DNA from 2 places in the Lentzea sp. NPDC004789 genome. Region 1 is predicted to be linked to the other one. Evidence: riboswitches for the same ligand, from Rfam matches in the RefSeq annotation. Region 1 holds a riboswitch; the other holds the start of a gene.
The links. Region 1 has a riboswitch for cobalamin ahead of ACWEIJ_RS11730 (FecCD family ABC transporter permease). Riboswitches for the same ligand answer to the same signal wherever they lie in the genome.

Region 1 (5,586 bases):
GATTGGTTGAACGGGAGAGGCATGGACGAGGAAAACGAGGCGGTCGCCTGCGCGCGGCGCTACCGCGAGGGCGGGGGAGACCCGGAAGCGTTCCTGACGGCGTTCCGGGAGAGCACGGTGTACCTGCAGCGGGTCGATCCGCTGTCCCTGCCGGTCGTCACGGTCGAGGGGCTGAACTGGCTGGCGGCGTTCTCCAGCCCCGAGCTGCTGCAAGGACATCTCGCCGCCCGAGGTGAGCGCACCGACGCGCTCTACCTCGCGGTCACCGGCGGACGGTTGCTCGACCACTACCTGCCCGCGCTGCCCAGGCACACGGGTGTGGTGTTCGACAACGGGTCCGAGCACATGATGACGCTGCCGCCGGTGCGGGGCGTCGTCGCGGACGAGCTGGCGGTGGACGCGTGACCGGGTTCGGCGTCGACCTCGGCGCGATGGGGCAGGCGATCAAGGGCATCAACGACACCGTCGCCGCCCTGAAGGAGATCGCGCCCGACGGCGGGCACCTCGTGTCCACCACGACCACGTTCGGGATCATCTGCCCGGACGAGGACGAGTGCGGGGACGAGGCGCTCGCCGACGCGTTCGAGGAGTTCTTCGAGCGGTGGCGGTGGGGTCTGCGGCACCTGGTGAAGGAGGGCACGGCGATGGCGTCCGCGCTCACCGACACCAAGACCGTGTACGAGAAGGCGGACGACAAGGCCAAGCAGGCGTTCCAGTTGCTCATGGGCAACCCGCACGCCCACGACGACGCGTCCAAGAAGTCGTGGCAGGAACTGCAGAACTCCATGCAGCCGAACTCACCCGGGCAGGAGTGGGACAAGGCGGGCAAGGGTTTGGAAGACGCGTGGAACTCGTCGGTCAAGGACGTCCGCGGTGCTGCGGAATGGGTCGGTGATCTCACGTGAGCTTCTTCGGCCGCAGCGAGCTCGGTGACACCGACGATCCCGTCGAGCTGGTGCCCGGCAGCGTCACGTCCCTGGAGGAGACGGCGAACGGGCTGCGCAAGCTCTCGACCGCCTGCCAGGAGGCGTACCACGGCATGTCCGGATTGGACATGGGCCAGTGGACGGGGGAGGCGGCGGAGAAGTTCGGCGGCTACCTCGCCCAGGAGACGCCGAAGTGGCGTGACGCTGCCGAGGCGTTCGGGCCGGTCGTGGACGCATTGGCGACGTACAAGGGCGCGGTCGAACGCGCCCAGCGGGAAGCCGCCGAGGCGATCCGCCTCTACAACGAGGCCAAGGCGGAGACGCAGGCGGCGGAGAAGCAGTACGACGACGCCTCGTCGAGGTACGAGAAAGCCGCACTGGCCGCGGTGGTCTCCGGTGACGCGGCACCGTCGCCGCTCGCACCGTTCAGCGATCCCGGCAAGGCCAAGCGGGAGCAGGCCGAGCGGATCCTCGCCGACGCGCGCAAAGCGTTGCGGGCGGCGGCCGCGCAGACCACGTCGGTGGTCACCAAGGCGAAGGACAGGGCACCGGAGGAACCGGGCTTCCTGTCCAAGATCGTCGCCTCGTTCGAGGACACGACCGACCAGCTGGTCGACCAGATCGGGTCCTTCAACAGCGGTCTGACCAAGTCCGCGCTCGGCGTCGTGCAGCTGCTCCGCGCGACCAACCCCCTCGACCCGTACAACCTCTCGCACCCCGGCGAGTACGCGGCGAACATGATGAAGCAGGCCGCCGGCATGGTGCACATGGCCACGCACCCGGTCGACGCGGTCAAGGGCATCCTCAACTTCGAGCAGTGGAAGAAGGACCCGTTCGCCGCGCTCGGCCAGCTGACCGGTGACGTCGCCATCGCCGTCGCGACCGACGGCACGGGCCTCGCCGGCACGGCGGAGAAGGCGCTCGCCCGCGAGGCGGTGGAAACGTCGGCCCGCGAGGTCACCGAGCAGGCCGCGACCCAGCTCGGCAAGCACGTCGACGACAGCCTGCCGCCGTGGGTCAGGGGAGAGCACTACGAGCCGCCGTCGCACCCGACGGACTACGGCAACCCGCACCCCGACGAGCCGTTCGGTCCGCAGAAGACGGACGACCTCCCGCCGCACGACCGGGAACCGGAGCACCACCACGAGCCCGACCCTCCTGCCGAGGAACCGAAGCACGAGCCGGACGAGCGGCCGAAGATCACCGACCCGGAACACCTGCCGCAGCCTGACAAGAGCCACTACTTCCGGCTCCAGGACCTGGTGGGCGAGATCCAGGAGATGCTGCCCAACCTGTCGCCTTCCGAACGACAGGCGCAGCAGCAGTTGATGAACGAGTATCGGCAGCAGATGAACGGCATCTTGGCCAAGCACAGCTGACGTGACGGCGAACCTCAGGAGCCTTGGAATGCACCCACAACAACCGCCGATGCGTCCCCAACAGCCGATGCGTCCGCCACAAAGCCCCATGCCACCACAACAGCCTTCCCCGCCACCGGTGGAGGAGTTTCCGGAGTGGACGAAGGACGGTGAGTTCCCTCCGGTCTCCCGGCAGGTCCCGCTCCACGGCAAGGATCCCGCGTCCGGCAAGGAACAGGTCTGGGTCGGCCGCGTCGTGTGGCAGGCGCGGACCATGAAAGAGATCACGATGGCGGTCTACGGTCCGTTCGGCCGCAAGATGTCCACCGGTGAGTCCGTGTTCGACGCCCTGCTCAAGATCCGCGGTGAGCTGGAGAACCCCGAGCAGCACAGCCCGCCGTGGAAGGTCCTGGTCAAGGGTTCCCGGCGGGACGTGTGGCACGTCGGGTACAAGGTGTCGAGGTTTCCCGGCGACCGGGCCGAGGTCCTCGTGCCCGGCGAGAAGGCGACCGAGTCCGTCGACGTGCTCGCGATGCTCGAACCGCACGACATCCCGAAGTTCGGCCTGGTCGAGCACCAGATGGCCAACTGCATGGAGTACTTCCGCCGTCTCGAACCCGGCTTCGGCGGGGGAGGCTCCTCGTAGCCGGAGGTCAGGCCAGCCAGAGGACGAGGCCGGCCAGCAGCAACCAGTGCTGGCCGGCCACCGCCACGGCACGCCAGCCGGGCTTGGCCAGGCGGGAGAGTCCAAGGCTGATCGGCATGAACACCAGCCCCACCCCGAAGAACGCTTGGGGCACCACCCAGTTGCCGTCGGACGCGATGAGCAGCATGCCCATCAGACCGGCCAGGAACGCGCCGAGGTAGATCGCCACGTCGCGGCGCCAGAGCAGCACCAGCAGCGGTGCCACCGCGACCGCCCAGCCGATCAGCGCCTGCGGCAGCGTCAGGCAGAACTCCGGCGTGCAGTAGAGCCGGTCCAGCGCTGCCGGGATCTCCTCGGCCCAGATGGCACCGGTCTGGAATCCGGTGACGAGCAGGGCGAACGCGATGAAGGCGGGGCTGTTCTTCTGCTCCGTGTCCCGGCCGCCCCGTTGCCGCTGGCGCCGCAGCCGTCTCTTGTCCCCGCTCCCCATGCCTGTTAGACGCATCTCGCGGTGCATTTGTGCAGTGATGTGTGGGTTAGGGTGAGCGGGTCGTGCACGGGGGAAGACCGGTCGAAGTCCGGCGCTGACCCGCAACGGTAGGTCCCACCTCTGCAGGGACGAGCCCGAACACCCGCACACGGCTTTCCATCCGGGAACTCCTGCCGTGGACTGCGGGAAGGGCTGTCAGTGATCGCGAAGATCAGCGCGCTCGTCGGCGTGCTCGCCGTCAGCATCGTGGCGGGCGTTGCGCTCGGCCCCGTCTCCATCCCGTTCGGCGTCACGGTCGACCTGCTGCAGGCGGCCGTCACCGGCGGCACGATCCCCGCGGACCTCGCCGGGCAGTACCACATCGTGTGGGACATCCGGTTGCCGCGCGTCCTGCTGGCAGCGGTCGTCGGAGCCGGGCTGAGCACGGTCGGCGTCGCGATCCAGGCGATGGTCCGCAACGCGCTCGCAGACCCTTACGTGCTCGGGATCTCGTCGGGCGCGAGCGTCGGCGCGACGGCGGTGGCGACGCTCGGCGTGTTGTCCGGGTTCGGCGTCTACGCGCTGTCGACCGGGGCGTTCCTGACCGGACTCGGTGCCACCGCGCTGGTCTACCTCACCGCGCGCACGAGTCGAGGGCTCACACCGTTGCGGCTGGTGCTGACCGGAACCGCGCTGGCGTACGGGTTCTCGGCCGTGGCGATGCTGCTGGTGTTCCAGGCGCCACGCGGGGAAGCGGCACGGGCGGCGATGTTCTGGTTGCTCGGCAGCCTGGGCGGAGCGGACTGGAAGTCGTTGCCCGTGGCCACCTCGGTGACGGTGCTGGGGATCGTCCACCTGCTCACCAAGGCGCGGCCGTTGAACGCGCTGGCGATGGGCGACGAGACGGCGACCACGCTGGGTGTCGAGGTCGACCGGTTCCGCACACAGCTGTTCGTGGTCACCGCGGCGATCACCGGTGTGCTGGTGGCGGTCAGCGGCGCGGTGGGCTTCGTCGGGCTCATGCTGCCGCACCTCACGCGCATGGTCGTGGGCGCGGACCACCGCAGGGTGCTGCCGCTCGCACCCCTGGCCGGGGCGTCGTTCCTCGTCTGGGTCGACGTGGCCGCCCGCCTGCTCGCGGCACCGGAAGAGCTGCCGCTGGGCGTCATCACGGCCGCGATCGGCGTGCCGTGCTTCATCTTCCTCATGCGCCGCAAGAGCTACGTGTTCGGGGGACGTTGATGCGCGTCGAGCTCACCGGCGTCACGGTCCGCGGGATCGTCGCGGACATCACGCTCAACGCCTCGGCCGAGGTCGTCGGCATCGTCGGCCCGAACGGCAGCGGCAAGTCGACCACGCTGCGGTGCGTCTACCGCGCCCTGAAGCCCGACGCCGGCGCCGTGCTGATCGACGGTGAGAACGTCCACAAGCGACACGGGCTCGCCCGCGAGCTCGCGGCGCTCACCCAGGAGTCGCAGGTCGAGTTCGACTTCACGGTCGCCGAGGTCGTGGAGATGGGTCGCCTGCCGCACGACCGCGATCCCGCCCGGGACCGCCGCGTGGTCGCGGCCGCACTGGCCACAGTGGACGTCGCGCACCTCGCCGATCGCAGCTTCCTCAGCCTTTCCGGCGGCGAACGCCAGCGCGTGCTCATCGCCCGCGCCATCGCGCAGGAACCTCGGGTGCTCGTGCTGGACGAGCCGACGAACCACCTCGACATCCGGCACCAGCTGGACGTGCTCGCGCTCGCCCGCGGCCTGGGCGTCACGGTGCTGACCGTGCTGCACGACCTCAACCTCGCCGCGTCCTACTGCGACCGCCTGCACGTGCTCGACGAAGGCCGCCTGGTCGCGTCCGGCACGCCGGAGGAGGTGCTCGTGCCCGAGCTGATCGCCAAGGTCTTCCACGTCACCGCGCACGTGGTCCGACACCCCACCACGGGAGTTCCGCAGCTCCTGTTCGACCAGGAGGTCACCCCTTGAGAACCGCTTTCGCCGCAGCCGCTCTGCTGCTCGTCTCCGGCTGCGGCGCGACGGTCGCGCAGGACACCTCGAAGTCCGACCCGGTGACCATCACCAACTGCGGTCAGCAGGTCACGTTCGACAAGGTGCCGTCCAAAGTGGTCACCAACGACACCGGCATCACCGAGCTGATGTTCGCGCTGGGCCTCAAGGACCGCATGGCCGG
Region 2 (5,586 bases), 200 kb from region 1:
TCGTAGCCGATGCCGCCCCTGCTGGACGCCTTGAGCACGGTCGCGCCCGCCCGTTCCGCGAGCTGCACGAGCAGGGTGCCGACGCCGCCGTTCGCCGCTTCGACCAGCACTCGGTCGCCCGGCCGGATGCGCGCCGCGTTCGTCGCGGCGACCGCGGTGGTGCCCTGCAGGAACAGGGCGAGTGCCTCGTGGTCGCTCACGTCGTCGGGCAGCTCGACCGGGTCTTCGACGACGGCCTTCGTGGCGTACGCGCCGTCTCGCGGTACGCCGATGACGCGGCGTCCGTCCTCGGTGATGCCGACGACCTCTGAGCCGAGGACCGCGGGCAGCGCCGGACCCGGATACCACGGGAACAGCTCGCGACCCTTGCCGCGGCGGATGACCGTCTCGCCGTAGTTGAGGCCGATCGCGGTGACGTCGACCAGGGTCTCGCCGACCGGGTCCGCGACCTCCTCGGTGACCAGGACCTCGGGCCCGCCGAACTCGTGGAACCGCACTGCCTTCATCTTCAGCCTCCCAGTAAGCGGACCGCCGGTCCGGTTGCTACTATACGGACCGTCAGTCCGCTTATGTCAAGGAGTGCCGATGCGAGCCGATGCCGCGCGCAACCGGACCGCGTTGCTCGCGGCCGCCACCGACCTGATCTGCGAACGCGGCGTCGAGGCCGTGTCGATGGAGGACGTGGCCGCGGCGGCGGGCGTCGGCAAGGGAACGGTGTTCCGCAGGTTCGGTGACAAGGCGGGCCTCGTCCAGGCCGTGGTCGACGAGACGGCCGCGTCGTGGATCAAGGTCGCCTCGCTGGAGTGCCGCACCGCCGCCGAGTTCGCCGGGACGTTGTTCGACCACGTGCTGGCGTCGCTGCCGCTCGTGATCGCGGTCGAGCGGACCACGACCCGCTCGTGCGAGGGCAACTTCCAGCTCACCGTCGACCGCCTGACCAGGCTCGTCGGCTCGACCTTCAAAGCCCACACGCTGCTGGCCGTGCTGCGCGGCGAGCACATCGCGTTCCTGCTCGACCAGGGCATGACCGCCTACGACATCCGTGCGGGCGTGATCTCGCTCGCGAACACGCTGGCCGCTGAGGTTTGATGCCGGGGTGATGAACCGCCAGCTCTCGGGAGTTCGCAAGAAGTCGCTGCTGGAGATGCTCGGCCCGGTGCCGGACGTCGACCCGGACCGCTACGGCGAAGGTGGCCCGGTGGGCGCCCTGGAAACGCGGGTCGCGCAACTGCTCGGCACCGAGGCGGCGCTGTTCGTGCCGACCGGCACCATGGCGCAGCAGATCGCCCTGCGCTGCTGGGCCGACCGCACCCACAACCCGATCGTGGCGATGCACCCGCTGGCCCACCCCCTGCACCACGAGGACGACGCGCTGACCGTCCTGTCCGGCCTCCGCCCGATCAGGGTCGCCAACGCCGACGTCGCCGCCTGCCCGGAACCGTTCGGCACGCTGCTGGTGGAGGTGCCCGACCGCGAGGCCGGCTTCGTCCTGCCCACCTGGGACGAGCTGGTGTCCGTGGTCGACGCCGCCCGCGACCGCGACGCCGTGGTGCACCTCGACGGAGCGCGGTTGTGGGAGAGCACGCACGGCCTCGGCAAGCCGCTGGAGGAGATCGCGGGCCTCTTCGACTCGATCTACGTCTCGTTCTACAAGTCGCTGGAGGGCATCTCCGGCGCGGCCCTCGCCGGCACCCAGGACTTCGTCGACCAGGCGCGCGTCTGGCGGCACCGCTACGGCGGCATGCTGTTCCAGCAGTGGCCCGCGGCGCTGTCGGCCCTGCACGGCCTCGACACCGTGCTGCCCCGCCTGGGCACCTATGTAGCGCACGCCAAGGTGGTCGCCGAGGCGATGGGCCTGCCGGAACCGCACACCCACCAGTTCGCGCTGCACCTGCCCGGTGATCCGGCCCGGCTGACCGAGGCGAGCGGGAAGTTCCTCGGGCGGTTCTGGCGTGACGGGCGGATGGCCAAGACCGAGGTCACGGTGGCGGAGCCCGCGCTGGAGTGGACGGGCGACGAGGTGCGGGAGGCGTGGGCTGCGTTCCAGAGCCTGCTCTGAGGCGATGTCGCTCACCTGGCTGTTGGACCGGCAGGGCCGAAATGCGACGATGCCGGGGCTGTGAGGGGAGTGCGAGGAAGCCGGTGCGAATCCGGCGCCGTCCCGCGACTGTGACCGGTTCTCGAGGAGAAGACCGGGAGTCAGGAACTCGTCCCCCTCTTTCGACCACCGGCCACGGGCGTGGACACCCGAGGAAGGACTTCACCGAGCATGTTCCCGTTTTCGGCTGTCGTCGGACATGACGACCTCCGGCTGGCCCTGCTGCTCAACGCCGTGCACCCCGGCATCGGCGGTGTTCTCGTGCGCGGCGAGAAGGGGACCGCGAAGTCGACGATCGTGCGGGCCCTGGCCGCGCTGCTGCCCGAGCTGGACGTCTCCAGGAACTGCCGGTTCGGCTGCGTGCCGGGCACGGCGGACTGCCCGGACGCGCCGCACGACGGCAGCGAGCGCAGGCCGGCCAGGCTCGTCGAGCTGCCGGTCGGCGCGACCGAGGACCGGCTGGTCGGGTCGCTCGACCTGGAGAAGGCGCTGACCGAGGGCGTGCGGGCGTTCCAGCCCGGGTTGCTGGCCGCGGCGCACCGGGGCGTGCTCTACGTCGACGAGGTCAACCTGCTGCACGACCACCTGGTCGACCTGCTGCTCGACGCCGCGGCGATGGGGCGGGCCCACGTGGAACGCGAAGGCGTCTCGGTGTCGCACCCGTCGCAGTTCCTGCTGGTCGGCACGATGAACCCGGAGGAGGGGGAGCTGCGGCCGCAGCTGCTCGACCGGTTCGGGCTGACCGTGGCGGTGAAGGCGGCGCGGGACGTCGGTGTGCGCACCGAGGTGATCCGGCGCCGGCTCGCCTACGAGGCCGACCCGGTGACGTTCGCCGCGAAGTGGGCGGACGAGGACGCCGGGCTCAAGCAGCGGATCACCGAAGCGCGCGCGAACCTCCCGCGAGTGTCCCTTCCGGACGGTGAGCTGCGCAGGATCGCGGCCGTGTGCGCGGCTTTCGAGGTCGACGGCATGCGCGCGGACCTCGTCGTCGCCCGTGCCGCCACCGCCCATGCGGCCTGGCGCGGTGCGAAGGAGGTCGAGGAGGCCGACATCGAGACCGCCGTCCGGCTCGCGCTGCCGCACCGGCGCCGCCGCGACCCGTTCGACGAGCCCGGCATCGAGGAGCAGCAGCTCGAAGACGCGATGCGTCAGGCGGCCGAGCACGCGGACGAGCCCGACGGCCCGGACGACGACGGTCCCGGTGGCGGCGAGCTGCCCGAACCGCAGGAAGGCCCGGCGGGCAACGGCAACGCGCCTCAAGATCGTCCGGCGCCGGAACCCGCGCCGGCGTTCAAGACTCGGCTGCTGGAGGTCCCCGGGGTCGGCGAGGGCGCGCCGGGCAAGCGTTCCAGGGCCCGCGCCCGCACCGGCCGGATCGTCCGTTCGTCCAAAGTGGACGGAAGTGGCCTGCACCTGGTCGACACCCTGGCGAACGCGGCACCGCACCAGCAGGCCCGCGGCCGCAGCGGACCCGGCCTGAAGCTCGAAGGGGCCGACCTCCGCAGGGCCGTGCGCGAGGGCAAGGAGTCCAACCTCATCCTGTTCGTCGTCGACGCGTCCGGCTCGATGGCCGCGCGCCAGCGGATGTCCGCCGTCAGCGGCGCGGTCGTCTCCCTGCTGCGCGACGCCTACCAGCGCCGGGACAAGGTCGGCGTGGTCACGTTCCGCGGCCGGACCGCCGAGGTGGCCCTGCCCCCGACCACCTCCGTCGACGCGGCCGCGACCAGGCTCAAGAAGATGCGCACCGGCGGCCGCACGCCCCTCGCGGACGGCATCCTCAAGGCCCACCGGATCCTGGAGATCGAACGGCTGCGGGACCCGCGCAAGCGCCCGCTGGTCGTCCTGCTCACCGACGGCCGCGCCACGTCGTCCGGACTCGGCGGCGACCCGACCAAGGACGCGCTGAAGGCCGCGGGCCTGCTCGAACAGACCGCCGTCGTGGTCGTCGACTGCGAACAGGGCCACATCCGGCTCGGCCTCGCCCAGAAGATCGCCGAGGCGTTGCACGGCACCTGCGTCCGTCTCGACCACCTCAGCGCCGACCACCTCGCCGGCGTCGTCCGCGCCGCATAAGGAGAAACCGCAGTGCCACAGGGACAGCCCACCGAGGTGCCGAAGGACGGCCTGACGACGCGCCAGCGCCGCAACCGGCCGTTGCTCATGCTGCACACCGGTGAGATGAAGGGGAAGTCGACGTCCGCGTTCGGCATGGCGTTGCGCGGCTGGAACCAGGGCTGGGACATCGGTGTGTTCCAGTTCGTGAAGTCCGCCAAGTGGAAGGTCGGCGAGGAGTCCGCGTTCAAGGCGCTCGGCCGGCTGCACGACGAGACCGGCGAGGGCGGCGCGGTCGAGTGGCACAAGATGGGCGAGGGCTGGTCGTGGTCCCGCAAGCAGGGCACCGAGGAAGACCACGCCGCCGCCGCGCTCGAAGGCTGGCAGGAGATCTCGCGCAGGCTGCAGGCCGAACGCCACGGCTTCTACGTGCTCGACGAGTTCACCTACCCGCTGCACTGGGGCTGGATCGACGTCGACGAGGTCGTCGAGGCGCTGGTCAACCGGCCTGGTCACCAGCACGTCGTGATCACCGGCCGGTACGCGCCCGAGAAGCTCGTCGAGGCCGCCGACCTCGTGGTGGAGATGACCAAGGTCAAGCACCCGATGGACGCCGGTCAGAAGGGCCAGCGGGGGATCGAGTGGTGAGGACCAGGTGGTGAACAGACTGGTCGTCGCCGCCCCCGCCTCGGGCAGCGGCAAGACCACCGTCGCGACCGGCCTCATGGCCGCGCTGCGCCGCACCGGGTCGCGGGTCGCGCCGTTCAAGGTCGGCCCCGACTACATCGACCCCGGCTACCACTCGCTCGCCACCGGGCGTCCCGGCCGCAACCTGGATCCGGTGCTCGTCGGCGAGCACCGCATCCCCGGCCTGTTCGCGCACGGCGCCAGGGGCTGCGACATCGCGGTCGTCGAGGGTGTGATGGGCCTGTTCGACGGCCGTGTCGACACCGCGGGCGTCGGCTCGACCGCGCACGTGGCCAAGCTGATCAACGCGCCGGTGCTGTTCGTCGTGGACGCGCGCGGCCAGAGCCGGTCGCTCGCGGCCCTGCTGCACGGTTTCCGCGGCTACGACCCGACGGTCCGGCTCGGCGGCGTGATCCTCAACCAGGTCGGGTCGGAACGGCACGAGCAGGTGCTCAGGTCGGCCTGCGACGAGGTCGGCCTCGACGTGCTCGGCGTGCTGCCCCGGGACCCGCAGTTCTCCCTGCCCTCAAGGCATCTGGGCCTCGTCACGGCGGCGGAGCACGGCTCGGAGGCGGTGCAGGCGGTCGACGCGATCGCCGCCGCTGTGGCCAAGCACGTCGATCTAGAGGCGGTGCGCGCGCTGGCGTCGGTGCCGGCGATGGCGGTCGCCGCGTGGGAGCCCCGGATCGAACCGGTGACCGGCGAACCGGTGGTCGCGGTCGCGGGCGGAGCGGCGTTCACGTTCGGCT

Region 2: it holds a riboswitch for cobalamin, as region 1 does, so the genes downstream of both, ACWEIJ_RS12715 (putative cobaltochelatase) here and ACWEIJ_RS11730 (FecCD family ABC transporter permease) in region 1, are expected to answer to the same signal.

What each region holds. Positions count from the first base shown of each region.
Region 1 is NZ_JBSGBE010000004.1:268,478-274,063, forward strand. It holds gene ACWEIJ_RS11705 (SseB family protein) at 22-405, shown strand; gene ACWEIJ_RS11710 (hypothetical protein) at 402-905, shown strand; gene ACWEIJ_RS11715 (putative T7SS-secreted protein) at 902-2,305, shown strand; gene ACWEIJ_RS11720 (hypothetical protein) at 2,424-2,930, shown strand; gene ACWEIJ_RS11725 (hypothetical protein) at 2,938-3,420, opposite strand; cobalamin riboswitch at 3,447-3,584, shown strand; gene ACWEIJ_RS11730 (FecCD family ABC transporter permease) at 3,619-4,641, shown strand; gene ACWEIJ_RS11735 (ABC transporter ATP-binding protein) at 4,641-5,381, shown strand; gene ACWEIJ_RS11740 (ABC transporter substrate-binding protein) at 5,378-5,586, shown strand, end outside.
Region 2 is NZ_JBSGBE010000004.1:469,848-475,433, forward strand. It holds gene ACWEIJ_RS12700 (quinone oxidoreductase family protein) at 1-506, opposite strand, end outside; gene ACWEIJ_RS12705 (TetR/AcrR family transcriptional regulator) at 586-1,089, shown strand; gene ACWEIJ_RS12710 (threonine aldolase family protein) at 1,100-2,059, shown strand; cobalamin riboswitch at 2,090-2,229, shown strand; gene ACWEIJ_RS12715 (putative cobaltochelatase) at 2,270-4,171, shown strand; gene cobO (cob(I)yrinic acid a,c-diamide adenosyltransferase) at 4,184-4,798, shown strand; gene ACWEIJ_RS12725 (cobyrinate a,c-diamide synthase) at 4,806-5,586, shown strand, end outside.